DNA from 4 places in the Micromonospora nigra genome. Region 4 is predicted to be linked to each of the others. Evidence: riboswitches for the same ligand, from Rfam matches in the RefSeq annotation. Region 4 holds a riboswitch; each other region holds the start of a gene.
What was found. A riboswitch is a leader RNA that binds a small molecule or an ion and turns the genes downstream of it on or off. The one in region 4 is predicted to bind cyclic di-AMP.
Positions count from the first base shown of each region.

Region 1: it holds a riboswitch for cyclic di-AMP, as region 4 does, so the genes downstream of both, GA0070616_RS13060 (C40 family peptidase) here and GA0070616_RS22105 (C39 family peptidase) in region 4, are expected to answer to the same signal.
Region 2: it holds a riboswitch for cyclic di-AMP, as region 4 does, so the genes downstream of both, GA0070616_RS14975 (coiled-coil domain-containing protein) here and GA0070616_RS22105 (C39 family peptidase) in region 4, are expected to answer to the same signal.
Region 3: it holds a riboswitch for cyclic di-AMP, as region 4 does, so the genes downstream of both, GA0070616_RS05600 (coiled-coil domain-containing protein) here and GA0070616_RS22105 (C39 family peptidase) in region 4, are expected to answer to the same signal.

Region 1 covers NZ_FMHT01000003.1:3,080,306-3,088,078, reverse strand. The annotation lists tRNA gene GA0070616_RS13080 (tRNA-Gly) at 263-336, opposite strand; gene GA0070616_RS13075 (zinc metalloprotease) at 569-1,573, shown strand; gene GA0070616_RS13070 (pyridoxamine 5'-phosphate oxidase family protein) at 1,643-2,176, opposite strand; gene dcd (dCTP deaminase) at 2,255-2,833, shown strand; gene GA0070616_RS13060 (C40 family peptidase) at 2,922-3,962, opposite strand; cyclic di-AMP (ydaO/yuaA leader) riboswitch at 3,975-4,112, opposite strand; gene GA0070616_RS13055 (C40 family peptidase) at 4,284-5,297, opposite strand; gene GA0070616_RS13050 ((Fe-S)-binding protein) at 5,547-7,772, opposite strand.
Region 2 covers NZ_FMHT01000003.1:3,476,104-3,483,876, forward strand. The annotation lists gene GA0070616_RS14945 (pyridoxamine 5'-phosphate oxidase family protein) at 1-136, opposite strand, end outside; gene GA0070616_RS14950 (DUF1232 domain-containing protein) at 126-437, opposite strand; gene GA0070616_RS14955 (hypothetical protein) at 616-1,470, opposite strand; gene GA0070616_RS14960 (hypothetical protein) at 1,604-2,062, opposite strand; gene GA0070616_RS14965 (helix-turn-helix transcriptional regulator) at 2,304-2,678, opposite strand; gene GA0070616_RS14970 (carbonic anhydrase) at 2,890-3,594, shown strand; gene GA0070616_RS14975 (coiled-coil domain-containing protein) at 3,668-4,681, opposite strand; cyclic di-AMP (ydaO/yuaA leader) riboswitch at 4,686-4,816, opposite strand; gene GA0070616_RS14980 (YibE/F family protein) at 4,983-6,329, opposite strand; gene GA0070616_RS14985 (hypothetical protein) at 6,795-7,313, shown strand; gene GA0070616_RS14990 (DUF305 domain-containing protein) at 7,390-7,773, shown strand, end outside.
Region 3 covers NZ_FMHT01000003.1:1,399,282-1,407,054, forward strand. The annotation lists gene GA0070616_RS05570 (glycoside hydrolase family 3 protein) at 1-274, opposite strand, end outside; gene GA0070616_RS05575 (DUF3145 domain-containing protein) at 350-841, opposite strand; gene GA0070616_RS05580 (hypothetical protein) at 1,152-1,481, shown strand; gene GA0070616_RS05585 (alpha/beta fold hydrolase) at 1,683-2,597, shown strand; gene GA0070616_RS05590 (HelD family protein) at 2,730-4,847, shown strand; gene GA0070616_RS05595 (cation diffusion facilitator family transporter) at 4,920-5,837, shown strand; cyclic di-AMP (ydaO/yuaA leader) riboswitch at 5,991-6,122, shown strand; gene GA0070616_RS05600 (coiled-coil domain-containing protein) at 6,127-7,227, shown strand; gene GA0070616_RS05605 (1-phosphofructokinase family hexose kinase) at 7,333-7,773, shown strand, end outside.
Region 4 covers NZ_FMHT01000003.1:5,035,680-5,043,452, forward strand. The annotation lists gene GA0070616_RS22090 (acyltransferase family protein) at 1-47, shown strand, start outside; gene GA0070616_RS22095 (hypothetical protein) at 141-614, shown strand; gene GA0070616_RS22100 (hypothetical protein) at 821-1,573, shown strand; cyclic di-AMP (ydaO/yuaA leader) riboswitch at 1,859-1,999, shown strand; gene GA0070616_RS22105 (C39 family peptidase) at 2,224-3,084, shown strand; gene GA0070616_RS22110 (CDP-glycerol glycerophosphotransferase family protein) at 3,279-4,991, opposite strand; gene GA0070616_RS22115 (bifunctional cytidylyltransferase/SDR family oxidoreductase) at 5,025-6,527, opposite strand; gene GA0070616_RS22120 (ABC transporter ATP-binding protein) at 6,696-7,484, opposite strand; gene GA0070616_RS22125 (ABC transporter permease) at 7,561-7,773, opposite strand, start outside.

The DNA.
Region 1 (7,773 bases), 2.0 Mb from region 4:
GTACCGCGGCGGTGCCGGCGACGATCCTGCCCGCGCTCCGTGATTAGCTGGCCGGCTTCGTCGACGACAACCCGGAAGCGCTGGTCTTCACCACGCCGAGCGGCAAGCTCATCTGGCGCGGCAATCTGAACAAGATCATCGGGTGGCCGGCGGGGTGGCCCGGCGCGGGTAGTGGCCCGTGGATGGCCCGGCGCATGATCGTTGACCTGGAAACATCGAAGGCCCTGGCTCGGGACTCACATCCTGACCAGGGCCTTCGTGGTGGAGCGGGTGACGGGAATCGAACCCGCACTGTCAGCTTGGGAAGCTGATGTTCTGCCATTGAACTACACCCGCAGGCGGCACCACTGTACCTGAGTCACCGCCCGCCTGCACCCAGGCACCCCGAAGCCGCCGTGTCCGGTCCCGGCCACCCTCTCACCTGGAGGGCCTCGCCTCGGTCGGCAGAAGTTTCATCCCGGCAACATATGCCCATTCTCAAATGTGTCGATGGGTTGTAACGTCTGCTGCACGTTTCCCCCACGGCGCGACACACCCCCGGTCACGCCGTCCAGAAAGAGGTGGGCCCATGGGACTCCGTCCCAACCTGCTGAACCGGCGCTACGCCGGCATCGCATCGACGTCGTTCGCCCTGCTGCTGGGAGTGGCCACGGTCGGCCTGCTGCCGGCCGCCACCGCCCCGGCCGCCCCCGCAGTCACCGCCGCCTCCGCCGCCGACGAGGTCTGCGAGCCGGCTGACGCGCTGGCGAGGGCACGGCCTGGCGCGGGTACGACGCACGACCCGAACCAGCTGACCCTCCGCCAGGTGCAGCAGCGCGAGACCGAGCTGGCGGAGCTGCTCCAGGTGCAGGCCAAGCGCGTCGGCCAGCGCACCCTCAGCACCCAGGCCGCCGCCGCGTCGGTGACGATCCCGGTCGTGGTGCACGTGATCCAGCGGAACTCGACTCGCGCGGGCGGCAACATCCCCGACTCCATGGTCAACTCGCAGATCAGGGTGCTCAACGAGTCGTTCAGCGGGGCCACCGGCGGCGCGTCGACCGCGTTCACCTTCTCGCTCCAGCGGATCAACCGGGTGACCAACTCGTCGTGGTACCCGATCAGGCAGGGCTCGTCGGCCGAGCGGCAGATGAAGTCCCAGCTGCGGGTCGGCGGCAAGAACACCCTCAACATCTACCTGGGCGCGCTGAGCAACAACCTGCTCGGCTGGGCAACCTTCCCGCAGACCCGGCTCAACAGCATGGACGGCGTGGTCGTGCTGAGCGAGTCGCTGCCGGGTGGCACCGCCACCAACTACAACCAGGGCGACACCGGCACCCACGAGGTGGGTCACTGGCTGAACCTCTACCACACCTTCCAGGGCGGCTGCGCCGGTTCGGGTGACAGCGTCTCGGACACCCCTGCGGAGGCGTCGCCGGCCAGCGGGTGCCCGACCGGCCGCGACACCTGCTCCGCGCCGGGCCTGGACCCGATCACCAACTTCATGGACTACTCGTACGACACCTGCATGTACCAGTTCACCCCGGGCCAGGCGACCCGGATGATCAACGCGTGGAACGCGTACCGCGCGGCGTGACCCGCCAGCTCTGACCGCGTACCACCGGTGCCGGCTCCCTCGACGGGGCCGGCACCGGCGGGTGCGGGGTCAGGCCGCGCGGACGTGGCGGGCGGCGGACGCGGGCTGTGGCAGGCCGCCGGCCGCCGGGGTCGCCGGGTCGAGCCAGACCTGCACGTGGGGCCGGCCGCCGGGGTCGCCGGGACCACCCGCGACGCCGTGCTCCCGGTGGGCGAGCATCGCCACCTCGACGGTGAACTCGAACAGCCGCCAGTCGGCGCGCGGCTCGGCGCGGGCGATGTCGACCAGCCGGCCGACCCGGGCCCGGTCGGTCACGGGACGCGCCCGACCGGCCACGTACGCCTCGTCGTCGCTCTCCTCCGGCGGGAACGAGTGCAGCGCGTAGCGGCCGTCGCGTTCCAGGTCGCGTCGCTTGGGCGAGTCGATGACGAAGCAGAACAGACCCTCGTCGGTGATCACCGGCGAGACCGGGTGGACGCGCGGCCCACCGTCGGCACGGACGGTGGCCAGGTAGCCGAAACCCGGCCCGTACTGCTGCATGAGAAGGCGGATCCCCTCGGCGAGTCGGGGCTCGTCAGCGGAGAACTCGGACCAGGAAGCCATGCCGACATCCTATCGAACACGTGTACGAAGACCTAGTCCGACACGCAGGTCACGCACACCGCTCGCTATGGTGTTCCGATGCTGCTCTCCGACCGGGACCTGGTCTCCGAGATCAAGGCGGGCACCCTCGCGCTGGAGCCGTTCGAGCCCACCCTGGTGCAGCCGTCCAGCATCGACGTCCGACTGGACCGGCTGTTCCGGGTCTTCAACAACCACCTCTACACGCACATCGACCCGGCGACCCGGCAGGACGACCTGACGTCGGCGATCGAGGTCCCCGAGGGCGAACCGTTCGTGCTGCACCCGGGCGAGTTCGTGCTCGCCTCCACCCTGGAGGTCATCTCGCTCGGCGAGCAGCTCGCCGGGCGGCTGGAAGGCAAGAGCTCGCTGGGCCGGCTCGGCCTGCTCACCCACTCCACGGCCGGCTTCATCGACCCCGGCTTCTCCGGCCACGTGACGCTGGAACTGTCCAACGTGGCCAACCTGCCGATCACCCTCTGGCCGGGCATGAAGATCGGCCAGCTCTGCATCTTCCGGCTCTCCTCGCCCGCCGAACACCCCTACGGCTCGGCGGTCTACGGCTCGCGCTACCAGGGTCAGCGCGGCCCCACGCCGAGCCGCGCCTGGCAGAACTGGCGCGCCTGGCCGACCCGCTGACCCGCCGTCGGCCGACGCACGCCCCGCGAGCGGCCGACCGGCCCGCGCCGTCGGCGGCGCGGGCCTGTCCTCTGGTACGCGGCCGGCGTCAGCCCGGTCGTCCGAAACTGTGGATCGGGCCGTCGTTCAGCTTCTTCATCTTCACCGGCACCCCGGCGCGGGAGGCGTGCACCACCCAGCCCCCGCCCACGTACATGCCGACGTGGTGCAGGTCGGCGTAGTAGAAGACGAGATCGCCCGGTCGCAGCTCGCCGCGCCGGACCGACGCGGTGACCCGTCGCTGCCGCGCGGCGTTGTGCGGCAGCGACACCCCGGCCCTCGCCCAGGCCGCGAGCATCAGCCCCGAGCAGTCGAACGCGTGCGGTCCCTCGGCCCCCCACACGTACGGCTTGCCGATCTGGGCACACGCGAACGACACCGCCGCCCCCGCGGGGCCGCCCGGGTAGGTGGCCGGGCAGGGTGCCGGCCGCAGCGGCCCGCCGCCACCCCTGCCGTACGCGCGCAGCCGCAGTCGCTGCAACCGGTCGATCTCTGCGTTGATCTGCCGCTTGCGTTCCGCCAGCTGCGCCTCGGCGCGGGTGAGCTGGGCGATCACGTCGTCGAGCGGTGCCTTGGCGGCAGCCAGCTCGTCGCGCAGCTCGGCGGCCTGCCGGACGTCGGACTGCTGGTGGTGGGCGTACCGGTCGAGCAGGCCGAGCTGTTCGATCAGCTCGGCGGGTGACCGGCCGCCCAGCAGGGCGTTCACGGCGCTGACGGTCTCACCCTTGTACGCCCGGACGGCGAGCTGCCCGACCCGGTTCATGGCCTCGTCCACCCGCTGCTGGAGCGGGGCGATGCGGGCGGCCAGGTCGTCGGCCTCCCGACGCCGGTCGGCGAGGTCCTGACGGGTCGCGTTGTGTTTCTCGATGACGGGTTCGAGCCGGTTCCAGTCCTCGTCGATCTGGCGCTCGATGTCGGCGACAGTGGGGTCGGCCTGGGCCCCGGTGGCGCCTGCCGTCAGGACGACGGCGACGCCGAGCAGGGCGGCGAGTGCGGTGGTGCAGCGGTACCAGCGTGGGCGCGGCGCAGCCGTCATCGGGCCGGCGATCGCCGGCCGGGTCAACGGTGGCCGCGGGGCATGGTGTGCCACCGGGCTCCGTACTCCTTCTTCCTCAGACCGCCTACCGGGTTAGCTGACGGGTTCGGGCGGGAAGGGGGCGCCCTACCGCAACGGCTGCGGATTCACCCCGGGGAACCTGGGTCCCCGGCTCGCTCGGAAGCGACTCGGCGGTGTCGGACCGTCGCCATCCCGGCCGGATGGTCGGTCACCGGCCCGACGGAGGACCACGTTAGGGACGACCACCGGCGATGCGCAACGGATTCACGCGATGACACTCCGTGCTGATAGCCGACAGAAGCGAAGACCCCCGGACGCTTGACCGGGGGTCTTCGGGCGGCACTGCGTGACGGGTCAGCCGGGTCGGCGAAAACCCGCCAGGGGCATGGTGGTGATGCTGGAGACGTTCACCGGCTTGCCGGCCCGCGCGGCGTGCACCATCTGGTTGTTGCCCAGGTAGAGCCCGACATGGTGCAGGTCGCTGAAGAAGAAGACGAGGTCACCGGGGCGGGCGTCGGCCCGGGAGATGGCCTTGCCCTCGTTCCACTGTGCCCCGGTGAAGTGGGTGAGGTAGATGCCGGCCGCCTTGTAGGCGTACTGGGTCAGGCCGGAGCAGTCGAAGGTGTTCGGGCCGGTGGTGCCGAAGACGTACGGCTTGCCGATCTGCGCGCAGGCCGTCCGGATCGCGATCCTGGCCGCCTCGCTGACCACCCCGTTGATGGTGGGGCAGTTCGTCGTCTTGACCGTGGTCTTCGGCAGCGACGCCTCCAGGCGCTTGACGTCGGCCTCGATCTGCTTGCGCTTCGCGGCCAGCTCCGTCTGCTGCTTGGTCTGGGAAGCGATGAGGGCGTCGAGGCTGCGCTTGCGGTCGTCGTACTTCTGCCGGACGCGCACCACCTCGTCGATCTGCCGGCGCTCCTGCGCCGCCAGGCGGTCGAGCAGCGCCATCTGCTCGCCGAGGGTGTCCGGGTTGGCGTTGAGCAGCAGTGCGCTGATCTCCTGCGAGGGCCCGTTGACGTAGTAGCGGGAGGCGAGGCTGCCCACCCGGTTCATCGCCAGTTCGGCCTCCAGGGCCAGGGGCTCGATCTTCTTCTCCAGGTCGGCCGCCTTCTTGCGGTTGACCCTCAGCTCCGAGCGCACCTTGTTGTACTGCTCGATGGTCGGTTCGAGCTTGCGCCACTCCTTGTCGATCTGCGCCTCGATCTCGTCGACCGTGGGTTCGGCGTGAGCGGGCGCGGCGAGCACGCCAGCGCCGACAGCGACGGCGGCGGCGAGGACGAGCAGCGCACGGGCGGCGCGGCGCAGGCCACCCGGTCGGGTGTTCCGCTTCGGGCCACGACGATGAGGGGGCACGGCTGCCACCGGCATCGACTCCTTTGCAACCGACCGCCGGGCGTCCCGCCGAGAGGTGGAGAGGCGGGACAGACGACCCACACAGCGGTCGGTGCCTCAGAGTAGGGAAGCCGAGAGGTGGAATCAAGACGACCCGAGAGAGCTTCACGTGGGTGCGACGACGCGGGTACCGAGAGTGCCGATCGTCTTCCCGCGTCGAACGCGACGGGCGCGGCAGCGCCCCTGTGGAGGGTGCTGCCGCGCCCGTCGTACGCGCGGAACGACTCAGCCGGCCACCGGCTCCTCGGAGGTGCGGGTCTGGTCGGGCCGGACCGAGCGGAGCAGCACGCTGGCCACGTCGACCACCTCGACCTGCTCGCCGGCGCCCTTGCCGTTCACCCCGTCGTTGAGCATGGTCGAGCAGAACGGGCAACCGACGGCGACCGTCCGCGCCCCGGTGGACATGGCCTCCTCGACCCGGTCCACGTTGATCCGCTTGCCGATCTTCTCCTCCATCCACATGCGGGCGCCGCCGGCACCGCAGCAGAAGGAGCGCTCGCTGTTGCGCGGCATCTCGACGAGGCCGCTGTCGCCCGCGCCGCCGCGACCGTCTCCGCCCTCGCCCGCGACGGCGCTGCCGAGCACCTCGCGGGGGGCCGCGAAGACCCGGTTGTGCCGGCCCAGGTAGCAGGGGTCGTGGTAGGTCACCCCGCCGTCGACCGGCTGCACGGGGGTGAGCTTGCCGGTGCTGACCAGGTGCGCCAGCAACTGGGTGTGGTGCACGACCTCGAACTCGCCGCCGAGTTGGCCGTACTCGTTGCCCAGGGTGTTGAAGCAGTGCGGACAGGTGGCGACGATCTTCTTCCGGCTCTTCTCGCGGCCCTCGAACGCCTCGTTGAGGGTCTCCACGTTCTGCTGGGCGAGCATCTGGAAGACGAACTCGTTGCCGATCCGGCGGGCCGGGTCACCCGAACAGGTCTCGCCCTCGCCGAGGATGGCGAAGGAGACGCCGGCCTCGTTGAGCAGCGTGGCGACCGCGCGGGTGGTCTTCTTGGCCCGGTCCTCGAACGCGCCGGCGCAGCCGACCCAGAACAGGTACTCGAAGTCCTCGACCTCGCCGACCCGCGGCACCTCGAAGTCGAGGCCCTTGGTCCAGTCCTCGCGGGTGTTCTGCGGGGCCCCCCACGGGTTGCCCTTGTTCTCCAGGTTGCGCAGCATGACGCCGGCCTCGGAGGGGAAGTTCGACTCGATGAGCACCTGGTAGCGGCGCATGTCGACGATGTGGTCGACGTGCTCGATGTCGACCGGGCACTGCTCGACGCAGGCGCCGCAGGTGGTGCAGGACCAGAGCACGTCGGGGTCGATGATGCCGCCTTCCTCGGCGGTACCGATCAGCGGCTTCTCGGCCTCGGCGAGGGCGAGCACGTCGACGTGGGCGAGTTGCGCGGCGGTGGCCTTCTCCTCGCCGGTCAGGTCCTTGCCGCCGCCGGCCAGCAGGTAGGGCGCCTTGGCGTACGCGTGGTCGCGCAGGCTGAGCACCAGCAGCTTCGGCGACAGGGGCTTGCCGGTGTTCCAGGCCGGGCACTGCGACTGGCAGCGCCCGCACTCGGTGCAGGTGCTGAAGTCCAGCAGGCCCTTCCAGGTGAACTGCTCGACCTGGGCGACGCCGAACTGGTCCTTTTCGGGGTCGGCCTCCTCGAAGTCGAGCGGCTTGCCCTGGCTCATCATCGGCCGCAGGGCACCGAGACCGGAACCGGCGGCGCCGGGGTTGCGCTTGAAGAAGATGTTGGGGAAGGCCAGGAAGCGGTGCCAGGCGACACCCATCGTGACGTTGAGCCCGATCACGATGAGCCAGGTCATCGAAATCATGATCTTGATGAGGGCGGCGATGCTCACTCCGGCCTCGGCGTCGGGCAGGATGGAGCCCACTGCGTGGCTGAGCGGGGTCGCCCAGGTCGGGTACTCGAAGTGGTCCGTGGCGACCTTGAAGCCCCGGATGACGAAGCCCATGATCAGCACCGCGAGGACGACGGCCTCGACGAAGTAGCCCTGCCACATGGTGGAGCCGGTGAACCGGGACTTCCCGCCGGGCCGGGTGGGCCGGTTGCGGAACCGGATCGCGATCAGCACCAGGATGGCGATGATGCCGAGAATGCCGATCCACTCGGTGACCAGGCCGTAGAGGGCCCAGCCGCCGACCAGCGGCAGACCGCCCGTCGGGGACACCACCTCGAAGTACGCCTCGAGCACCAGCAGCGACAGCACGACGAAGCCGACCATCACGAACCAGTGCGCGGCACCCACCACGCTCCAGCGGAGCATCCGGGTGTGGCCGGCGGTCTCCGCCAGCATGGTCGTCGTGCGCGTGCCCTTGTCGGTGAAGCGGGACGGGTCGGGCTGACCCAGCCGGATCACCGCCACCATCTTCATGACCGCACGCGCCGCGAGCCACACCGCAACGGCGGTGATGGCGGCCGCGAGGATCGTGGTGACGATCTGGACGCTGCCCATC
Region 2 (7,773 bases), 1.6 Mb from region 4:
GGTCGTAGGTGACGCCGACGGGTACCACGTGCGGGGTGCCGTCGGCGCGCATCGTGGTCAGGGTGGCCAGGTGCCGTTCGCGGCAGAAGGCGACGACGCGCTCGTCGTGCGGTGCCAACCGGTGGTCACCGGCCATCTGGGGACCTTTCCGAGGCCAGGGACGCGGCCGACCGGCGACGGTGGGCCAACCGGGTGAGGTAGATCAGCGCGGCCGCCAGCACACCCATGTCGTCCAGGTAGACCGGATCCGGCAGCAGGTCGACCGGCAGGACGGCGTACGCCAGCGCGCCGTAGAAGGCGACCTTGCCGCCACCACCCAGCGGACCGAGCATCCGTCGGGCGCGGATCACCCGTACGGCCAGCACGGCGGCGCCGACGAGCGTGACCGCCGCCACGACGCCGACGACGGCCACGACGATCCACGCGTCCCGCGACATGCCGTCACCGTAGCCCAGCCGGCCGCGCCGGGCCCGGCGGCGTCCTGGGCGTCACTGACTCCCGTGCTCCGCGCCACCGCTGCCCCGCGGGTGTACAGGCCCCGCGATTCTCGGGCCGCGCGGCCCTGGGCGGAAGTCCGGCAGCCCTGTGCGGGAGTCCGGCAAGCCGGCGCGGCAGTCAGAAGGCCGGTACGGCCGCGCGCCCCCGCGCCCCGGCCGGGACCTCCCGCGTGACGACGGGGACCTCCCGCGTGACGACGGGGACCTCCCGCGTGACGACGGGGACCTCCCGCGTCGGCTCCAAGATCGCGGGGGCGGCCAGCGGGAGCACGGAGTCGACCTCCTCGACCAGGGCACCGGCGGCGGCGCGCGCCTCCTCGCGCAGGCTGCGTGCAGCCGCGGCGGCCAGCTCGGCGGTACGCCAGGCGTCCTGCTCCCGCTGCCGGGCGGCCCGCTGCCGGGCCGACAGGTGGTCGCGTACGGCGCGACGCAGCACCAGTTCCTGCTCGACCGGGTGCAGTCGGGGATCCCACCCGGCTCGGTGCGCGAACACGTCGCTGAGCTGTTCCTCGGACAGCTCCCGCCGCCAGTACGCGGCCAGCGCCGCCTGGTGCAGCCAGCGCTCGCGGTCGGCGTACTCGGCGGGGGTCCGGCCGGTGCGCGGCAGCGGCATGCCGGCGGCACCGGAGAGGCGGTCGACCTCCGCCTCGGCCGCCTCGTACGCCCGCCAGCTCTCCTCGGCCTCCTCCTGTGCGGCGAGCCATTCGGCCCGTCGCCGCCGCGCCGTCTCTGCGGCCCGGTCGGCGGCCACGCCGACCTCGCGGGCGTAGCGCTCCCGGTCCTCGTCCTCTTCCGCGAACTCCAGCCGACTGGGCATCGCCGCGTCGCGGATGCGGGCCCCCACTTCGAAGCGGAACCGGCCGGGGCGCAGCAGCAACACCACGAGGGCGGCGGCGACGACGCCGAGCAGGCTCAGCCAGATCACGGCGGCGCGGGGAACGTCGAGCAGGACGGAGGAGAGGACGGTACGCATCAGCAACACCTCGCAGTCGAAGGGGGATCGACGGTGGTGGGCGGAAAGCGGCCGGGGAGGGATCCGGCCGTCGGGGACGGGCGCGGTTGCCGGGGCGGCGATCCGGCGCAGGGCGCGGGTCGGGCCTACCGGGTCAGACGGCGGGCGGACCGCGCCGGGCGGGCACCCCACGGCCGGAGATGCCGGCGGGCGTGCCGGCACGCGCGGCGGCGACGGTACGCGGGGACGCGCCCCCGGTCGTCGCAGCGGCCTGGAGCGTGGCGGCCGGACCGGGCCGGTCGGCGGTAGGCGCTGCCGGGGTGGGCTCGGCGGCCCGCAGCGTCGCGGTGGGCCCCACGGCCGGTCGCGTCGGAGTGGACTCGCCGACCCGCGACGTCAGGATGAGCGGGCGGCCCTGGGGTGCCTCGTCGGCCCCGACCGGGTTGACGGAAGGCCCACCGGTGACGACGGGGATCGTCGTCGGGGCGGCCGACGCGTGGGAGGGGGCGACCAGGCCGCCGAGGCCGACCGCGAGCACCAGAGCCGTCACCGCGAGGCGGGTCAGGTTCCGGAGCGCGCGTGGCGTCGTCAGCACACCAGGCAGTGTCAGCACGCGCGGCAGTGTCAGCACCCGCGGCAGTGTCGTCGCGCCCGGCGTTGTCATCGCGCGCGGCGTCCACCCGGATGGACGGACGGACGCAATGGACGGCACCCACCCAACCTATCGCCCGCGACGGTCGACCGCAGTGCGCGTGGCGGTCCGGATCGGGTGACCGCCGCCACGTTCGTGCTATGTGGACATGGATCGCCAGTGGTGTCGGTGTCGCCCGTGTCCGCCTCCCGGCCCCCGAAGGTCAGCGCTCGGTGCCCCGTGGACCGCCGGTGTCCCGCGACTCGCCGGTGGCGTGCGGGTCGGCGGGGGCCGGCGGCTCCTCGGTGAACAGGGCGAGCAGCGCCCCGACCTGGTGGTCCGCCTCGGCGGGGTGGCGGAACCGCCCGGTCGGGTTGAGCGTGTACTCGTTGCGCCGCCCCACCCGGGTGCGGCGCAGGTAGCCACCGGCCTCCAGGTCGGCCACGATCGCCTGGGCGGCGCGCTCGGTGACGCCCACCTCGTCTGCGACGTCCCGCAACCGCGCGGTGGGGTTGCGGGCGATGGCGAGCAGGACGTGTGCGTGGTTGGTGAGGAACGTCCAGTTCCGGGTGCGGCCGTTTTCGTCGTTGGTCGCCATGTCGTCATCGTATGGCCCGTGCTTCGGCTTTTTCCTGCCGCATCCCGCCCGAACGGGGCAGCCGCCGAGCCGACGGGCAACGATCCGGAAACATATGAAGTGCGTATCACGTATCTCTTGACGTGCCTCACCGTGCGTGTGACTGTGGGGACAGCCCGCGTCCAGCGTCGGCCGGGACTGACAGGTCACGTCGACAGACGAGGTGAGCCGGATGGACCTACCCGGATCGCCGGGCACGCAGCCCGGACCCGAACGCGAGTCCGTCGGGGCGTCCGACGCCCCGACCACACCGAGTCGTGCGCTGGCCGAACTGCGGGCCGGTAACCGCCGGTTCGTCACGGGCACCCCTCGCCACCCCAACCAGGACGCCGTCCACCGCACGGCCGTCGCCGACGGGCAGCACCCCTTCGCGGTGATCGTCGGCTGCTCGGACTCCCGGCTGGCCGCCGAGATCATCTTCGACCGGGGGCTCGGCGACCTGTTCGTCGTCCGTACCGCGGGTCACACCATCGGCCCCGAGGTGCTGGGCAGCGTCGAGTACGCCGTGACCGTCCTGGGAACGCCATTGGTGGTGGTGCTCGGTCACGACTCGTGCGGTGCCGTCCAGGCGGCCCGAGCGGCGCTCACCACCGGCACGACCCCGGCCGGCCACCTGCGGGCCGTCGTCGACGCCGTGGTGCCCAGCCTGCACCGGGCGCAGGCGCAGGGCGTGACGGACCTGGACGGGATCGTCGACATCCACATCGCGCAGACCGTCGAGGCGATGCTGGGCGCGTCCGCCGTGCTCGCCGCCGAGGTGACCGCCGGCCGTTGCGCCGTGGTCGGCATGTCGTACCGGCTGGCGGCCGGCGAGGTACGCGCCGTCGCGGGCGAACCGGTCGACCTCGCGGTCGAGCCGGCCGGCGCGGTCGCCTGAGCCGACCCCGACACGGATCGAGGGCCGCCCCACCGGTCGGTGGGGCGGCCCTCGCCGGGTCTGCGCGCCGTGCTCAGAGCAGTGACACGTGCACGTGGTCGGTGTGGTTCGACGGCCCGCTGTACGACGACCAGCCGGTCGCCGGGAACCAGATCTGCCGGTTCCAGATCACGTAGTAGACGCCCAGCCGGTCGGCGTTGCGCACCAGGAAGGCCGCCAGGTTGTTGCCGTAGATCCGGGTGTCGTCGTTGTACCAGGGCCGGAAGCCGCTGTTCTGCAACGACCAGTCGCAGGCCCGGCCCTTCGGGTGCTCCCACGGGCCACCGGGGCGGTAGCAGCCGACGAACCGCTTGAAACCGGCCTTCCGCACCTCGTTGTACATGTGCAGGGTGCGCGGGGTGATGCAGCCCGAGGTGGTGGGGTCGTTCTTGCTGCACGACTCGGCCCGCCAGTCGCCGTCCGCGCTGCGCCCCGGTGCGACGGCGGCGACCGGCGAGGTGGCGTCGACCTTGCCGCCCGTGACGCTGTAGCCACCCACCAGATTCAGTGACTTCTCCGCGTCGCGCTTCTTGCGGGCGATCTCGTTGGTCAGCTTCTGCTGCTCGCGAACCTCGGCGTCGAGGGCCAGCTTGGCCTGCTCCGCCCGGTTCCTGGCCTCGTTGACCCGCGCCAGCCGCTTGGCGTTGACCAGGTTCAGCTCGTCGAGGGCGGAGGCCCGCTCGACGAACGAGTCGGGGGCGGTGCTCTGCAGCAGCATGGCCACCGCGCCGACCCGGCCCGTCCGGTACGACTGCGCGGCGATCTCCCTCACCTGCGGGGCCAGCGCGTCCAGGTCGGCCTGCGCGCGGCTCACCTCCAGGGCGAACTCCAGCTGGCGCTTCTTGGACTTCTCCAGCCTGCTCTTGGCCTTGCTGAAGTCCCGGTTCGTCGCCTCGATCAGCTCGTTGAGCATCGGCGGGTCGTCGTCGTGCTGCTGGGGCTTGGGAGGGGTGGGCTCGGCCGACGCCGGGAGAGGGCCGGCGAAGACGGCGAAGGCGGCGAACACGGCCACCACAGGCGTCAACCAGCGGCGTAGGGGTGCCGTCACTGTGATCCCTTCCATCGACCGCCGACCGGGTTAGCTGACGGGTTCGGGACGGAAGCGGCCCCTACCGCTGGCGCGGATTCACCCCACGTACCTGGTTCCCCGGCTCGCCTCGCGGCGATTGGGCGGTGGCACCGCAGGCGCCGGAGTGCGCCTTCGGCGGTGACCGGCAGCGAGGTTACCGGACGGTCCCCCGAGGGATCTACGTCCCGATGCCGACTAAATGCGTCATTTCGTAATCGCGGTGGGTGACCAGTGACGTGGTTATCAGCCTCACCCGTCGGGACGGTCACGCTGAGGAGTGTCACCATGCGGTGTCCGTGCTCCTGTCCGGATCGGGCCACCCGGATCGGGTGGCGGTGGACGTGGGGGTGCCGCGTGGGGCGCTGAGCGCCCGCAGCGCCTCGGCCCGGCCCGTGCCCGGCCGGGGAACCTCGGGAGAGGGCGGTGCCTCGTCGGTGGCGGCCCGGTCCCGGCCCGCCCGGGTGACCACGGCGGCCAGGGCCGTCGTCAGGGGAACGGCGGCGATCAGCCCGAGCGTCGCCACGGTGCTGCGTACGATCTCCTGCGCCAGGAACTCGCTGGTCAGGATCTGGCCCACCGCGCGGGAGTCCGCGGTGAGCAGGAGCAGCAGCGGCAGCGAGGCGCCCGCGTACGCCAGCACGATGGTGTTGACCACCGAGGCGACGTGGGCCCGCCCGACCCGCGTCGCGGCCTGGTAGAGCTGGCGCCGGGAGTAGCCGGGGTTGGCGTGGGCCAGTTCGCTCACCGTGGCGGCCTGGGTCACCGTGACGTCGTCGAGCACGCCCAGCGAGCCGATGATGATGCCGGCCAGCAGCAGGCCGTGCAGGTCGACGTCGGCCTGGAAGAAGGACAGCGTCGTGGCGTCCTCGGTGCCGAACCCGGTGAGGTGGGTGGCCGCCGTGGCGGCGAGGCCGAGCAGCCCGGTCAGCACCAGGCTCGCCAGTGTCCCCAGTACCGCCACGGAGGTCTGCCCCGACACGCCGTGGGTCAGGTAGAGCACCACGAACATGATCAGTGCGGCGCCGACGACGGCGACCAGCAGCGGCGACTGGCCGGCGCTGATCGCGGGCAGCACGAAGGTGAGCAGGATGGCGAAGCTGGCCGCCAGTCCGGCCAGTGCGGCCAGGCCGCGCCACCGCCCGAAGGCCACGATCGCGGCGGCGAACAGCACCCCGAGCCAGATCAGCGGGGTGCCGCGCTGGTGTGCGGCGATGTGGTAGCTGCTCACCGTCGGGTCGGCCGGATCGGTCAGCGTGACCAGGACGATCTCGTCGCCCACCTCGACCCGGGGAGCGCCGGGCCCGGTCGGGATCGATGTCTCGACCTGCTGTCCGGCGTCGGGGCCGTCGTCCACCCGCACCGTGACCGTGCCGCACGGCCCCTGGCTGCCCGCCGGGGTGCCCTCCGGGGACTCCGGGGTCGGCGGGCAGGGCTCGGTGACCACCCGGGTGACCGTGCCGTGGTGGCGTGGCGCGTCCTGCCCCGGGTCGGGTCGGGGGGCGTCGCGGGGCCACAGCACCAGGGCGGCGACCAGGGTGGCGACAACGAGGGGGAGCACCGTCGCGACGAGTACCCGCCGCACCCCGGGCGGGGTCGGCGGGGCGTGACGGCTGTGGTCGGCGCCCATGCGGTGTCTCCCAACGAGTTCAGAGCGGAGTACGTGTCGGCGGGCCGTTCCGGTTCAGCACGACCGGAACGGGGCCGTGGCGGCCGACCGGGACTCTCCGGCCGTGACGATGTGACCACGCGCCGCGACGGGAGGGGGTGGCCGGGAGCCGCCGCCGACGGCCGTCGGCGGGCTGGGGGGCCGGCGGCGTACGCGGGCCGCACTGGTGTGGTCTCGGCGGGCCATCGCTGCGAATGGTAGCCACCCCGCTATCGGACCGCAGGTGGCGAGGCACGCGGTGGCGACGCGCCGGGGCCCGTCGGCCGGCTGGTCCACTCACCGGTGGCGCGTACCCCGCCGGTCTCCGCCTCGGCGGCGGCCGAGCCGTCCAGGGTCGCACTGGTCCGGCGTCACCGGCCGGGTACGTTCGGTGACGAACCGTCGCCCCTGCGCTGGTGGGGCCGGTCCGCCGGTTACCGTTATCGGGTGTGGACGATGGCGGCGGCGCAGCGGTGGGTTCGACCACTGCTGCTGGCCGGCACCCTCGTCGGCCTCACCGCGATGCACACCATCGGCCACGACGCGCACGCCGCGGCGAGCGACCACCACAAGCATTCCGTGGCGCACGCCGCCGCGATCCCGGCGGCCGTCGGTGACCTGACGCCGCCCTCGGTGGCCCCCGCCACGGCGGACCGGCCCCACCCCGCCATCCACGACCGCGGCGCGGGGACGGACCTCGGGACCGGCGGCACGCGCGCCGGACACCCCGAGGCGGCCTCCCCGGCCGGCGGGGGCGACGGGAACGGCGACCTGCCCGGCTGGGGGGCCTGCCTGGCGGTGCTGGGTGCGCTGGCGGTGCCGCTGCTGCTCGCTGTGCTGATCACGGCCCGCCGGTCACCCGCCGCCGTGTCCACCGGCCGCCGCGGCCGGGTCGGCCCGGTGCCCCGCGCGCCGCCCAGCCCGGTGGGCCTCCGCATCGCCACGGTGTCGGTGCTGCGTAGATAGGACGCCCCGACGCGGATCCACCCGGTCCGCGTCCCCTCGTCCTACCCATGTTCCGATACCCGGAAGGCAGTCCACGATGATCCGTACCACCGTGCGCCGCGCCCTGCTGGCCGGCGCGGCCCTGACCGTCGCCCTGACCCTGTCCGCCTGCGGCGGCGACGACCACGACTCCCCGATGCACGACACGGCCGGCTCCGGCACGACCACCGCCCCGGCCGACGGCGGACCCACCGCCGGCGCCGCGCCGTTCGGTGACGCCGACGTGATGTTCGCCCAGATGATGATCCCGCACCACCAGCAGGCGGTCGAGATGGCCGACCTGGCCGCGACGCGGGCCGCCGACCCGGAGGTGAAGAGTCTCGCCGCGGATATCAAGGCGGCCCAGGGGCCGGAGATCGATGCCATGTCGGGCTGGCTGACCACCTGGGGACGGCCGGTCCCGTCGCCCGGCGCCGAGATG
Region 3 (7,773 bases), 3.6 Mb from region 4:
CGGACGACACCTCGGTGGCCCTGTCGCCGTAGGCGTAGGGCATCAGGACCTGACCGACCAGGTCCTCGTCGGCCAGGCTGGCGACCAGGGCCGCGGCCCTGGCGGCCGGATCGCCGGCCGGTGCGCCCGCCCCGGGCGTCGCGGCGGTGGCCGGGGCCGAGGTGGGGGCCGGGCCGGGCCGCCGATCGTCGCCGGAGCACCCGGCGGCGAGCAGCGCGGTCAGGACGACGAGCGCGGCGCCGACACGCCGCGGGGTAATCGACACACGGCCCATCCCACCAGCTTTCCGCGCACCGGGGCAACTCGACCTCGGCCCGGCCACCCGACCGGGCGACCCGTCGACGGCCGGTCAGCCGACCCGGGTCAACAGGGTCACCGGCGCGCCGTCGCCGGCATGGCGGTAGGGCTCCAGTTCGGCGTCCCAGGCCGTGCCGAGGGCCTTGTCGAGGGCGTGCGCGAGGGCTTCCGGGGCCCGCGCGGACGCCATGATGCTGCGCAGCCGGTCCTCCCCGAGCTGGATGTCACCGGCCGCACCCACGCTGGCGCGGAACAGCCCGCGCCCGGGTACGTACATGAACCGTTCGCCGTCGACCCCGGGGCCGGGCTCCTCGGTCACCTCGAAACGGATCATGGGCCACTGCCGGAGGGCAGCAGCCAGCTCGGCGCCCGTCCCCGGACGACCGGACCACCCGCACTCCGCCCGGCGGGCGCCGGGATCGACGGGTTGGGTTGTCCACTGCAGGTTGACCGGCGCGGCGAGGACGCGCGCGATCGCCCACTCGACGTGTGAGCACACGGCGAGCGGGGTCGAGTGGACGTATACGACGCCACGCGTTGGCACGGTGACCTCCCGGAGAGCGAGGTGCGTCTTCCCCTACGACCTCGCCCACACCCGGGTGGTTTCTGCAACACATGATGACTCCTGTGACGGATGGTGCGCCAGGGAATCGCAGAATTCGCTGCTGGAATACCTGCGGCCCGGACCGCGGTTCCACCTCGTGACGCCGCGATGACCAGCCAGGGTTCGTGGTCGTGTAAAGTTCCATCGGCGGCCTGTGCCGCGCACGTCTTCGCGGGTCCACCGTCCCGGTGCCGCCCGCACAGCCCCCGGACGAAACAGTCCTCCCGTACGTCTTGCAAGGAGTACCTCCGTGGCGAGCAACACCTCTAAGACCGCGCGCGCGTCAGTCCGGGCCGGCCAGGCTGGCCAGGGTGGCGCCCTCAGCGTGCTGGGCGAGTTCAAGTACGTGATCCCGCTCAACGGCGGCAAGCACGCCTACGTGCGGAACCTGACCAACGGCAAGACGGTTCACCTGCGCACCGACTCCGAGGCCTTCGTCGAGGAGATCCGGGTGCTGGCGGCAGCCGGCCACGCCACCAAGATCCGGGCCGAGCTGAACACCCTCAACGCCGCCCACCCGGGCGACGGCTGGGACGCCACCGAGAAGCGCCTCGTCGAGGCCGGCGTCTTCGAGGGCTGAGCCCCTTTCGCAGCATCCGAACGCCCGCCGGGTCCCCCGGCGGGCGTTCGCGCGTCCGGGGCAGGCGGGGGCCCGGCGTACGCGAGGCACGCTTGCGGATCTTCTCAACGGGGTAGGTGGCGTGGTGTCATGGGGGATAACCCGTGTTACCACCGGGTATCCCGGGCGTTACGGCCCTGTGCGGCCTGGGGAGGTTCGACGATGCCGGAACACGTCGAGGTACGGCTTCCCGACGACGTACGCCTCCACGTGGAGGCCGTCGGCCCGGCGGACGCCGAGGTGACCGCGGTGCTGCTGCACGGCTGGACGCTGGACGGACGCAGCTGGCACCGGCAGTTGGCCGCGCTGCGGGCGGCCTTCGGGTCGGTGCGGGTCGTCACCTACGACGCCCGCGGGCACGGTCGCTCCAGCTGCATGACACTGCCCACCGCGACCCTGGAACAGCTCGGCGACGACCTGGCCGCCGTGCTCGACACGGTGGCCCCGACGGGCCGGGTGGTGCTGGTCGGGCACTCCATGGGCGGCATGACGATCATGGAGTACGCGCACCGCCACCCCGGGCACTTCGCCTCCCGGACGGCCGGCCTGGTCTTCGTGTCCACGACCGCCGAGGGGCACGCCCACACCGTCTACGGCCTGTCGCCACGGATCGCCCGGCTGATCCGGCTGGCCGAGACCACCGGCGCGGGGGTGCTGGCCCGCTGCGGGGCCTGGCGTCCGCCCCGGGCACTGCTGCGGGCGCTGCGGCCGTCCATCCGCTGGATGCTCTTCGGCGACCGCTGCGACCCCACCGACATCCGCCTGGTCACTTCGGCGGTGGCCCGCGCGACCCTGCGCTCGATCGGCGGGTTCCGCGCCTCGATCGGCACCCAGCACCGGCTGGACACCCTGGCCACGCTGGCCCACCTGCCGGCGGCTGCCCTGGTCGGCGACCGGGACCGGCTGACCCCGCCGCCGTGCGCCGAGTCGATCGCCGCCGCCCTGCCGGCCACCGAGCTGACCGTCTGCCCCGGGGCCGGGCACATGCTGATGATGGAGCGCCCCGACAAGGTCAACGAGGCGTTGTTCGGCGTCCTGCGGCGGGTGCTCGCCCAGACCCCGCTCCACGGGTTCTGACGGCGGTGGGCCGGGCAGCCGGCCGACGGTCTCGCGAGGTCGGCGACCTGGGGCACGGCGCGGTGGGCGGGGGCGTACCCTCTTGCGGTTGGCCTCGTGGCGTCCGGTGGCCGACGTCAGGAGGAACGAGCGTTGACCGACCAGACCACCCTGCGCCGGGAGATCGCCTCCGAGCAACGGCATCTCGACCGGGTGTACGCCCGGCTGGCCGAGCTGCGCCGGTCGGCGGTCCGGGCCGAGCGGGACGGCTACCGGCTGGCCCGGGTCGGCAACTTCGGTGCGCTGGTGGAGCGGGACGCGATGGTGTTCCACGCCGCTCAACGTCGCCACACCCTGGACGCCGAGTACGAGGGCCTGGTCTTCGGCCGGCTCGATCGGCACGACGGGCAGGTGCTGCACGTGGGCCGGCTCGGCATCCGCGACACCGACGCCGCCACCCTGGTGGTGGACTGGCGGGCCCCGGCCGCCGCGGCGTTCTACCAGGCCACCCCGGCGCAGCCGCTGGGCGTGGTGCGCCGCCGCACGATCCAGTCCCGCGGGGAGCGGGTCACCCGGATCGAGGACGACCTGCTCGACCCGGCCGCCGCACCGCCGGACATGGCGGTGGTGGGCGACGGGGCCCTGCTGGCCACCCTGTCCCGGGCCACGGGCCGGGGCATGCGCGACATCGTGGCCACCATCCAGCGGGAGCAGGACGAGGCGATCCGCTCCCCCGGTTCGGGCGTGACGATCGTGTCCGGCGGGCCGGGCACCGGCAAGACGGCGGTGGCGCTGCACCGCGCGGCGTACCTGCTCTACTCCGACCGCAGCCGGTACGCCGGCGGCGGCATCCTGGTGGTCGGCCCCTCGTCGGTGTTCGTGGAGTACATCGCCTCGGTGCTGCCCTCGCTGGGTGAGGACACGGCCACCCTGCACTCGCTGGGCAGCCTCTTCCCCGGGTTCACCGCCACCCGCACCGATCCGCCCGAGGTGGCGGCGGTCAAGGGATCGCTGCGGATGCGGCGGGTGCTGGAGCGCGCCACCCGCGACGCGGTGCCGGACGGCCCGGGCGAGCTGCGGCTGCTCTACCGGGGGCAGCTGCTGCGGCTGGAGCGGGCCGAGCTGGACGCGATCCGGGACCGGGCGTTGCCGCGCGGGGCGCGCCGCAACGAGGTGCGCCGGGCGGGTTTCGACGGGGTGCTGGCCGCGTTGTACGCCCAGGCCCGCCGGTTGGCGGTTCCCCGGCTGCCCGAGCAGCGCGCCTTCGAGGACGAGCTGATCGACCGGGCGGACTTCCGGGACTTCCTCAGGGCGTGGTGGCCCCGGCTGCACCCCCGCCATGTGCTGGGCTGGCTGGCCCGCCCGGATCGGCTGCGCCGGTACGCGGGCGGGATCCTGTCCGGCGCGGAGATCCGGCTGGTGCAGCAGGCGTACGGACGGTTGGCCGTCGACGGGCTCACGGTCGCCGACGTGGCGCTGCTCGACGAGCTGGACGCGCTGCTCGGCCAGCCGGTGCGGCCGGCGAGGCCGAAGCGGGATCCGTTCCGGCTGGCCGGCGGCGTCCGCGAGTTGAGCACCTTCGCCGACCGCCAGCGGGCCGCCCGGGAGGCGGCCCGGCAGCGCCCGGAGGACTACCGGGAGTACGCCCACGTGGTGGTGGACGAGTCGCAGGACGTCTCGCCGATGCAGTGGCGGATGATCGGCCGGCGGGGGCGGCTGGCGTCCTGGACGGTGGTGGGCGACCCGGCGCAGACGGCCTGGACGGGCGACCCGGAGGAGCTGACCCGGGCACGGGACCAGGCGTTGGGCCGACGCCGGAGGCACCACTTCACGCTGACCACGAACTACCGGAACTCGGCGGAGATCTTCGCGGTGGCGGCGGCGGAGATCCGTCGCCTCTACCCCGACCTGCCGCTGCCCACGGCCGTGCGGTCGACGGGGATCGAGCCGGTCCGCCTGACGGTCGGGGCCGACGAGTTGTCCACCACGGTGATCGCGGCGGCGAGCGCACTGCTGGCCGAGGTGGAGGGCACGGTCGGGGTGGTCACGCCGGTGCCGCGTCGCGACGAGGTCGCGGCCTGGCTGGGCGCGCTCGGCGGGTCGCGGTTGCAGGTGGTGACCAGCCTGGAGGCCAAGGGCATGGAGTACGACGGGGTCGTGCTGGTGGCCCCGGGAGAGATCCGGGCGGATCCGGGTTCGGGGATCCGGACGCTCTACGTGGCGTTGTCCCGGGCCACCCAGCGGCTCACCACGGTCGACCCGGTCACCTGAACTTCACTTGCATACATAGCGATGTGAGCATAGATTGTGCTCCGATCCCGACAGGTGACGGAGGGTGTCTGCGTGGGCGCGGGTCATGACCATCACCACGGCGCGGTCGCCAACGCCGCGCACCGCCACGCGGGGCGGCTCTGGGCGGCGTTCGCCCTGCTCGCCACGCTGATGGTGGTCGAGGCCGTGGCCGCCCTGCAAACCGGTTCGCTGGCCCTGCTCTCCGACGCCGGCCACATGTTCACCGACGTGCTCGGCATCGGGATGGCCCTGGCCGCCGTCGCCGCCACCCGACGGGCGGCGGCGGATCCGCAACGCACCTTCGGCCTCTACCGGCTGGAGGTGCTCGCCGCGCTGGCCAACGCCGTACTGCTCTCCGGCGTCGCCGTCTACGTGCTGGTCGAGGCGGTCCGCCGGTTCGGCGACCCGGTCGAGGTGCCGGCCGGGCCGATGCTGGTGGTGGCGGTGCTCGGTCTGCTCGCCAACGTGGTCGCCTTCGCCCTGCTGCGCCCGGGGGCCAAGGAGAGCATCAACCTGCGCGGGGCCTACCTGGAGGTGCTGGGCGACCTGCTCGGCTCCCTCGGCGTGATCGCGGCGGCGCTGCTGATCGCCGTCACCGACTGGTGGTGGGCAGACCCCCTGGTGGCCGTCGGGATCGGCCTGTTCATCCTCCCCCGCACCTGGCGGCTCGGCCGGGCGGCGGTGCGCATCCTCGTGCAGGCGGCCCCGGAGCACCTCCAGGTCACGGCGGTGCACGACCGGCTGGCAGCGGTGCCCGGGGTGGCCGAGGTGCACGACCTGCACGTCTGGACGCTCACCTCCGGCATGGAGGTGGCCTCGGCGCACCTCACCATGGCCCCGGACGCCGAGGTCGGGGCGGTGCTGACCGCCGCGCGCACCGCCCTGCGGGAGGACTTCCGCATCGAGCACGCGACGCTGCAGATCGAGCCCGGCGCGTCGCCCGGGGCCTGCGGGACGGTGGAGTGGTAATGAGCACACGAGTGAATGGTGGAGTGTATTGTGCACTCATGCCGGATTTGCCCGTGATAGCCCGCGTACGTACCGTCACAGGTGCTGCACCAGTCACAGGAGCACCGGTACTCTCAGACCCGGCCCCCGCCAGGCGGCACCCAACGGTGCCGGCGGCGGCCGCCGCCTAATCGCCGACGACGGCGAACCGGGGAACCATGTTCCTGGGGTGCATCCGCGCATGCGGTAGGGATCTTCCGTCCCGAACCCGTCAGCTAACCCGGTCGGCGGCTGACGGAAGGACACGTGCATGCCAGTAGTGGCACCAGTCAGACGACGCGCCGCCCGGACGGCGGCCCTGATCGTTGCGACGCTCGCTCTCGGCGTCGCGATCGCCCCGGTGGCTCCGGCCACGGCGGCACCACGCGCCGGGTTCCTCGCGGCCCCGTCCGACCCGGGCGACGAGGGTGGCACCCCCGCCCTGCGGGCCCAGCTCGAGGCCGCGAGCAAGGGCTACCTCGACGCCAAGCGGGCCCTCGACAGCTCCGTCCAACGTCAACGCGAGTTGGCCACCCACCTCACCGCCACCGAGGCGCAGCTCGCCGAACGCAGCACCAAGGTCGGCGAGATCGCGGCCCAGGCGTACCGCTCGGGTGGACTCTCCGCCGCGTCGGCGCTGCTCAAGAGCGACTCCCCCGCCGGCTTCATGGATCGCGCGGCGGCGCTCGACGCGGTGGCCGCCAACGAGGACCGGGCGCTGCGCGAACTCCAGCAGACCCGTGACGAGGCGGTCCGCACCAAGACCGCCCTCGACGGCGAGATCCGCGAGCAGCGCAAACAGGTCGCCGTCATGGCCAGGCGCAAGGAGCAGGCCGAGAAGGCGTTGACCGTGGCCAACCAGAAGGAGAAGGAGAAGGCGGCGGCGGCGGCCAGAGCCGACGACGGCGGCAGCAGGAGCGGCCGGAGCACCTCCACGGCCAAGGCCAAGCCGGCACCCCGCAACTCCGACGGATCGTGGCCGGCCGAGTCGTGCAGCGTGAACGACCCCACGCCGGCCAACGGCTGCATCACCCCCCGCACCCTGCACGCGCTCAACCAGGCCAAGGCGGCCGGGTTCACCCGGTACGTCTCCTGCTACCGGCCGGGCGGCTCCGGCGAGCACCCCAAGGGCCGGGCCTGCGACTTCGCGGCCCAGAAGAACGGGTTCGGCGGGGACGCCACCGGCGGCGACCGCACGTACGGCAACAACCTGGCGGCGTTCTACGTCAACAACGCCAACCGGCTCGCCGTGCTCTACGTGATCTGGTACAGGCAGATCTGGCTGCCCAGCAGCGGCTGGAAGTCGTACAGCGGGGCCAACGGGGACCCGTCGAGCGACCACACCAACCACGTGCACCTGTCGGTGTACTGACCCCCGCACGAGGCCCGGGAGCTGCCGGTGAGGGCTCCCGGGCCTCGTGCGGCGCGTCGGACCCGACGTCCGGCGGAGCGCCGGTCGGTTGGTTACGGTCGGCAGATGGCAGTCGACCAGACCCACCGATCGGAACCGACCGTGGGTGACCACGTCATGGTCTTCGCCCCGACGCCCCGGCTCACCGTCACGGTGGACCAGCCGAGCGACGTGCCCGAACTGCACCTGCACCCGGGCGGGCAGGGCGTGTGGCAGGCCCGGATGATCATGTCGCTCGGGGTCGACGTGGTGCTCTGCACCGCCCTCGGCGGCGAGATCGGGCAGGTCCTGCACCCCCTGCTGGTGAGCGAGGGCGTGGACCTGAAGGTGGTGCTGCGCGACTCCGGCAGCGGCGGGTACGTGCACGACCGGCGCGCGGGCTCCCGCCGCGAGGTCGTGGACGTGCCCGGCCAGCCGCTGAGCCGCCACGAACTGGACGATCTCTACAACCTGGCGCTCGGCGAGGGACTGCGGGCGGCGGTCAGTGTGCTCAGTGGCCCCAACGAG
Region 4 (7,773 bases):
GGTACGTCGAGACGCCGATGATGCGGTTGCTGACCGCACGCCGCTGACCCGCGACCGTCCACGCCGGCCGGTCCACGATCGACACCGCCGACACGCCCGGTGGCGGTGCGCGTTGGCGGTGTCGGCGGTAGCGTTGCCGTGTGCTGCCTGTCGCTCTGCGCGTTCCCCTGTGGTGGGTGACGCGCTGGGCCGTGCGGCTGCTGGCCGGTTTCGCCGTCGCCGCCACCTGCACCCTCGGCATCGGGGTGCTGCCCTCCGGGGCCGCCGGTCATCCCGCCCCGGTCGAGATCCGGCCCCCGGTCGACGGGCCCCTGCCCGCCCTCCGGGAGGCTGCTCCCGGAGGGCTCGACTCGCCCGTCGTGCCGGCGCTTCCGTTCGGCGTCTGCCCGTCCGACGTCTGCCCGTCCGACGTCTGCCCGTCCGACGTCTGCCCGGCCGACTCGCACGACGGGCTGACCGCCGGCCCCGTACCGCCCACCCCCGCCGCGATGCGGCCCGCCGGCGCCGGTGCGGCGCTCGCCGGTCGGGTCGACGCGCCGCCCGCCGGGGCGGGTCCGCCGGTCCCCGGTCCGCGCGCCCCGCCGGTCGGTCTGACCCGACCCCGGGCAGCCTGACCTTCGGGTCGCCTGACCTTCGGGGCGGCCTGACCCCCCGGGCTGCCTGACCCCCGGCCGTCCGACCTCGGTCACCCGCCTCCGGGGCCGCCTGACCGCCGCGTTCCGTCGCACCTCACCCGCACCCACCCGGCCGAGCCCACCGGCGCCGCCGGGCCGGGGGCGTCGCCGTCGTCACCCGCACCACCCGTCCGTGAGGTATCGCCATGGAGACCGTGCTCTACCAGTTCCTGATCGAGGTGCCGCAGGCCGCCGCCATCTGGTCGGCCCTGCTCGTCGTCGCGCTGGGCGTGCTCACCGCCCTGGTCGCCCGCCCCGAAGCCACCACACCGGCCGAGCCGACCGCCGGCGCCGACGAGGCGGCACAGGAGGCCGCAGACCTGCGCCGGTACGCCGGAGAGGTGGCCGTCGCCGCTGCCGGGGCGGCCCGGACCGCCCGTCGACGGCGCGACGCCTGGCGGGCCGCCCAGGAGGACCTGGACCGGGCCTGGCGGGCCTACGACCGGGCGGAGACCGCCGCCCGGCGCCTCGCCGGGACCACCGCGCTGCCCACCCCGAGGACCCCGCACACCCCCGCCGAGTACGCCGCCCGGGAGCGGTGGCTGCACCACGCCGCGATGGCCGCCCACTGGCGCGGGGACCTGTCAGCCAGCCAGCTCAGCGACGTGTTCGGGCGGCGGGCCGGCTGGGACCCGCGCCGGCACCCCGCCGAGCAGGAGGTCGTCCTCGCCCGCGCCGTGCGCGACCACCTGTCGGCGGCGTACCGGAGCGCGGCGGAGCGTGAGCGGGCGGCGTGGCGCGCCGCGGAGGTCGCCGTCGACGCGGCCCGCGCCCTGACCACGGAGGCGTACGCCGCGGCCGTTCGGCTGCGGCCCGCCCCGGTGCCGGCCGTGCGGGTTCCCGGGGCGCAACGCCGTCCCGTTGCGGCGGCCCGCTGGCGGCCGGCCGGGGTGGGCTGACCGACCGGAATCCGGTGAGCCCGGTCACGTGGCGGCGAAACGGATTCCGGGCTCGTTCCGGCACATCGCGCCCGGGGATTGCGCACCCTTTCCGGCGACCGTTCCGGATGTCGCCCTCTGGTGCCGTCACCGGGTCTGGCCCCATCGAGCACCGGCAGTGCGCCAATGTCCGGAAAATTGCCGGCCGGAAAGATGTTTACGCAGCTCAGCAGGGGTTGGCAGGGTCCGAACCCGGCCAGTAGGGTCGGCGCGTCCGGTGCGGTAACCGATCGCAGATGGCGACGCCGCACCGACCCGCTCAATCGTGGAAACACGAACCGGGGACCCACTGCACCACTGGGGTGAATCCGCGAGCCACGGCCGCGGTAGGGCGATCTTCCCGCCCGAATCCGTCAGCTAACCCGGTCGGCGGCTGCGGAAGGAGTTCCAACCCGTGCAGCACCATCACGCCCCCGCATTGTTCCCCCGCCTCCACGGCACCGCGGTGCCCCCACCCGTCGACTCGTCGGCGGGCTGATCCCGGCCACCGCCCCCGCCCGGCACCCCGGGCGAATCCCCGAGTGCACCTGACCGTGCGGACCTCGTCCGCGCGGCGTCCCCGCCTGGCCGGTGACGGCGGCACTCGCCCCGAACCCGTGGAGGAACCCCCTGTGAAGCACCACGTCAAGCGTCAACTCCGTCGGCTCGTCACCGAGCGTCCCCACCAGGTCGTCGCCGGTGCCGCCGCCGCGCTCATGCTGGCCACCGGCACCGGCGCCGCACTGGCGACCGCCGACGAGGCACCGGCCGTCGCAGCCGAGGTACGCGGCGACACCCTCGCCTCCCGCGCCCAGGCCAGCCCCGCCGAGCCGACCGTCCCGGCGGGCAGTGCCACCCCAGCGGCCGAGCCGGGCAGCTCGGCGTCGACGGCCGCGCCGAGCAGCGCCGCGACCACGCCGGCACCGTCGCCGAAGGCCCGCAAGGCCACCGCCGAACCGGACGTCACCCGGAAACCGAAGCCCCCGGCCGCCAAGAGCCTGGACTACGACCACGAGACCCAGAACACGTTCTACAACTGCGGTCCGGCCGCCGTACGGCACGCGCTGAGCGCCGCCGGCATCGCCCGTACCCAGAACGAGCTGGCAGTCCAGCTCGGCACCACCCAGGCCGGCACGAACTCGGCCGAGGACACCACCCGGGTGCTCAACGCCGTCGTCAAGGGCGGCCCGTACCGGACCCGTACGATTCCCGGCGGTGCGGCCACCGCGGAGCAGATGGACCGGCTCCAGGCCGACGTCGTCAAGGCCATCACCGGCGGCCGGGGCGTCGTGGTGAACGTCGCCGGCACCGCCACCGACACCGACGGCGGCTGGCACTCGTTCCCGGGCGGCCACTACGTCGCGGTGATCGGCTACTCCGACGAGGGGCGGCTGGTGAAGATCGCCGACTCGGCGGACCCGGCGGCCCCGTCGTACTGGCTGACCACCATCGACCTGGCGCACTGGGCGGCCACCCGCGGCTACTCCGCCTGACCGCCGAACGACGTCACGGGCGCCGGCTCCGCGAGGGGCCGGCGCCCGCCGTCGTGTCCCGCCCGGTCGCGGCCCCCATCGGGCCGGGACAGCGCGTCAGGTCGCGGGCGCCGCGGGGACAGCGCGTCAGGTCGTGGGCGCCGCGGTGACAACGCGTCAGGTCGCGGGGGCTGCCGGGCCAAGGAGGGACAGCGTCAGGCGGTGGGGGACAGGGGGGCCGCGGGTCGCCCGGCGTCGGCCTGCCCGCGCGGCGCGGGTAGCGTCGAGGGGCCGTCGAGTTCCCGCCGCGCGGCCGACAGGAACGCCTCGGCGTACGACTCGACGGGGAAGTCGCCCAGGTAGCGGCGGCGGGTCTCCCACCGGGCCGGAGCGAGCGGATCGGTGTCCAGCAGGCCGGTCAGCACCCCGTCCACGTCGGCCATGTCGCGGCGCAGCACGTAGCCGGAGCCGGCCAGCGGGAACCGCTCCGTGAACCGGTCGCCGTCGACCCCCATGTCGGTGACCGCGTACGGCTTACCCGAGTAGAGCCAGTCGGAGATGACCCCCGACACGTCCGAGACCAGCGCGTCGGCCCGGTTCACGCACTCGGTCAGGGTCAGCGCGCGGCTCGCCGCCCCGAAGACGTGCGGTCGGCCGGTGCGGGCCCGGTCGGCGGCGAGCAGGTCCGTCAGCCGCGCGAGCTGCCGCGCCGACGTCGGGTTCTGCGTGGTGTACGGGTGCGCGCGCAGGATCACCGTCGCGCCCCGGTCGAGCAGCCGCCGCAGCAGCGTCTCCGCCACCGGCAGGGAGCAGTAGTTCGCGTCGGCGTGGTGCCCCGTCCAGGTCGGCGTGTACAGCACGGTCGGGTTCGCCAGCCCGCGCGCCGGTTCGGGGCGCACCTCGATGGCCTCGACCTGGGGGCGGCCCACCACGACGAACTTCTCCGCCGGGATGTCCACCCCGGCGCGGGCGTACCGCTCGATCGCGGCCTGCCCGGCGACGAAGATCCGGTCGAAGATGGCGGACACCGGGTTCGCGCTGGGGGCCTTGTCGCTGTCACCGTGGTGCAGCTGCACGTGGGTGAGCTGGGTGAAGCGGATGCAGTGACTGTTCTTCGCGCCGTGGTTGACGTAGAACGCGGCCCGCAGGCTCGGCACCAGCGCCTCGTCCATGGTCCTGGTGGTGGGGCAGTAGAGCACCGGCGCGCGGGTGGCCGCCGCCACGGTCGGCAGGAACTCCGGCTCCCGCACCATGACCAGGAACGGCCGGCCGATCCGCTCCAGGTACGGCAGCCACATGGTGACCTGGTACTCCGAGCCGGGCGGGGCGGAGAAGTGCAGCACGAACTCGGGCTGGTGGCGACGCAGCGCCCGGGTCACCGCCGAACCGCCGGCCGCCGGGCGGAACCGGCGTCGGGCCAGGTCCAGCGCGACCGCCCCCGCGCCCCCGGCGACCAGCAGGCTCACGGCCAGGGCGACCACCGCGGGCAGGGCCGCCACGGCGGCCAGCGCCACCAGGGCCAGCAGCCCGGCGAGGGCGTCGCCGAGGCGGGCGGCGACCGCCGGCACCCAGGTGCGCACTGGCAGGTTCGCCGCCCGGATCTCCAGGTTGCCGGCGTCCCGCAGGGGCCCGACGAGCAGCACCAGCCCCAGCAGCACCAGGGCGGTGGCGACCAGCGCCGGGTCGACGCCGGCGTCGAGCCGCCGGGCGTACCCGACGAGGACGCCGGCCGCGACGAGCGTCGTCTCGGCGACACCGTCGGCGCCGGGACGGACCCGGCGTTCCCAGGCCGCCGCCGCGAGCGCCAGCAGCGCGAGGCCGAGCCCCCAGACCGTCGCGCCGGTGAGCGCGAGGACGAGGAAGGCCAGCACCGCCCCGCCGGTGGTCAACCCCCGGACGGCCAGCTTCCGGACCAGATCACCGCGCATGGTGGTGTCGCTCCCCGCCGTCGTCGCGTGCTGTCAGCCGGCCGTCGCCGCGCTGGCGGACCGGTCGGCCTGGACGGGTACGGCGGCCGGCGCCCCCTCGCCCGGGGCGCGGCGCACGTCGATCACCTGACCGGTGAGGTCGGAGATCAGCACGTCCAGGGACGCCTGGGCGACGGTCTCGGCGGCCAGCAGGGTGTGTTCCGGCTCCGCCCCGAACGCCTTGGTGCGCATCGGGGTGGCGGTGCGTTCCGGGTTGATGCAGTTGACCCGGACGCCGACCTCGGCCCACTCGTCGGCCAGCGCCTGGGTCAGGTTGACCAGGGCGGCCTTGCTCGACGAGTAGAGCGCGTAGTCGGCCCGACCCCGGGTGTAGGAGCTGGAGGTGTAGAGCAGCAACTGGCCCTTGGTGTGCTGGAGGTAGGGCAGGGCCTGCCGGGCGACGGTGACCGGGCCGACGAAGTTGACCTGGAGGACCCGGTCGATGGTCTCCTGGTCGACCTCGGCCAGCTTGCCCTTCTCCAGGATGCCGGCGGTCACCACCACGTGGTCGATCCGGCCGGTGGCCTCGAAGGCGGTCTTCAGCGCGGCCTCGACGTCCTCGGGCCGCTCGACGTGGGTGCCGGTGGTGGAGCGGCTGAACGGGAAGACCTGGGCACCGTGGCGACGGGCCAGCTCCGTCAGGTCGTGGCCGATGCCGTAGCTGCCACCGAACACGACGATCGTGCGACCGGCCACCTCGTCACTGTAGGAGCGGTGGTCGGTGAGCCGGGGCACCTGCGCGGCGGCGAGCTGGAACAGCTTGTCGGCCAGGTGCACGTCCACCGGGTGGGTGACCTTGATGTTCTCGTCGGAGCCGTCGATCACCTTGATCGGCGTGCCGGGCAGGTAACGCAGCACGACGCCGCAGTCGTCGGTGGCGGCGAAGTCGGGGTCGCCGGCGGCCCGCCGGTACGCCTCCCGGATGGTGCCCGAGCGGAACGCCTGCGGGGTCTGCCCCCGGCGCAGCGAGGACCGGACGGGGATGTCGGTGATGCAGTCGTCGTCGTCGACCTGGACGATCGTGTCGGCCGACGGGATGGCCACGTCCACCGCCGAGTACGTCCAGAGGGCGTTCACGCACTCCCGGACGATCCGGCCGCTGACCAGGGGCCGCACCGCGTCGTGGAAGAGGATGTTGACGTCACCCTCGCCGACCGCGTCCAGCGCGATGCGGGTGGTGGCGTTGCGGGTGTCGCCGCCCTCGATCACCTTGGTGACCTTGCGGAAGCCGGCCTTGTCGACGATCTGCTGCGCCTCGGCCACGTGCCCGGTGGCCATCAGCACGACGATCTCGTCGATCTCGGGCGCGTGCTCGAAGACGGCCAGGGTGTGTTCGATGATCGGCTTACCGGCGATCTTCAGCAGCTGCTTCGGGATGCCGAGGCCCAGTCGGGTGCCCGTGCCGCCCGCCAGCACCACCGCCACCGTCCGCGAGGGCCGCCACGGCGCCGGGGTTTCCGGTGCGGCGTCCTGGGAGGTGGTCTGGTCCTGCGTCATTGCCGGTCCTCACTCTCGGGGTGCGTGGCTCTCTGGGGTGCATGGATCTCAGGTACGTGAACGAAGGGTTCCGCCGAGGCGGCGACGGGATGAACCTTAACGCGCGGACCGCGCCGCCCCAACGGGACGACGCGGTCGTCACGGCGTGGCTCGCACCCCGCCGGGCGGCTACTTGGCGTTGGTGAACGCCTCGTAGGCGCGCAGCACCTCGTCGGTGGGGCCGTCCATCTGGATGAGGCCCGATTCCAGCCAGATCGTCCGTTCACAGGTGTCCCGGACGGAGGAGAGCTGGTGACTGACCAGGAACACCGTGCCGGCGCTCTCCCGCAGCTCCCGGACCCGCCGCTCGCTGCGCTTGCGGAACGCCTTGTCGCCGGTGGCCAGGGCCTCGTCGATCAGCAGCACGTCGTGTTGCTTCGCCGCCGCGATCGAGAAGCGCAGCCGGGCCGACATGCCGGAGGAGTACGTCCGCATCGGCAGCGAGGCGAAGTCGCCGCGCTGGTTGATCCCGGAGAACTCGATGATCTCCGGAAGCTTGCGCTGCACCTCGGCCGGGGGCATGCCCATGGCCAGGCAGCCCAGCACCACGTTGCGCTCGCCGGGCAGGTCGTTGAGCAGCGCCGCGTTCACCCCCAGCAGAGAGGGCTGCCCCTGGGTGTAGACGGCGCCGCGCTCGACGGGGAGCAGACCGGCGATCGCCCGCAGCAGGGTCGACTTGCCGGAGCCGTTGGTGCCGATCAGTCCGATCGCCTCACCCCGGTACGCGGTGAAACTCACCCCCCGGACCGCGTGCACCTGACGCACGTTCGGCGCCTCGGTGCGGGTGACCATCCGCTTGACCGCCGCCACCGGTCCACCGCCGCCGCCGGCGCCCTTGTGGATCCGGTAGACCACGTGCGCGTCGTCCACCACCACCGTCGGAACGCGCTCCTGGATCCGCGGCAGGGTGACCGTCACGTCGTTGGCGTTCGAGTCGTGCCGCGCCGCGTCCGGTGCGGGAGGCTGGGTCGGGTGGGGCTGTGTCGCGTAGTACTCAACCACGGCCGTACTCCTGTTCGCCGCGCCAGAAGTAGAGGTAGCCACCGAGACCCGCCAGGACCGCCCAGCCCGCGCCGACCAGCCACAGCTGGGTCACAGACGAGTTCAGCACCGGAGCCTCCTCCAGCAGCGCCATCCGGGCCATCTCGATGTAGACCAGCATGGGGTTGAACTCGACCACCCGGGCCGCCCACGCCGGCAGGTTCTC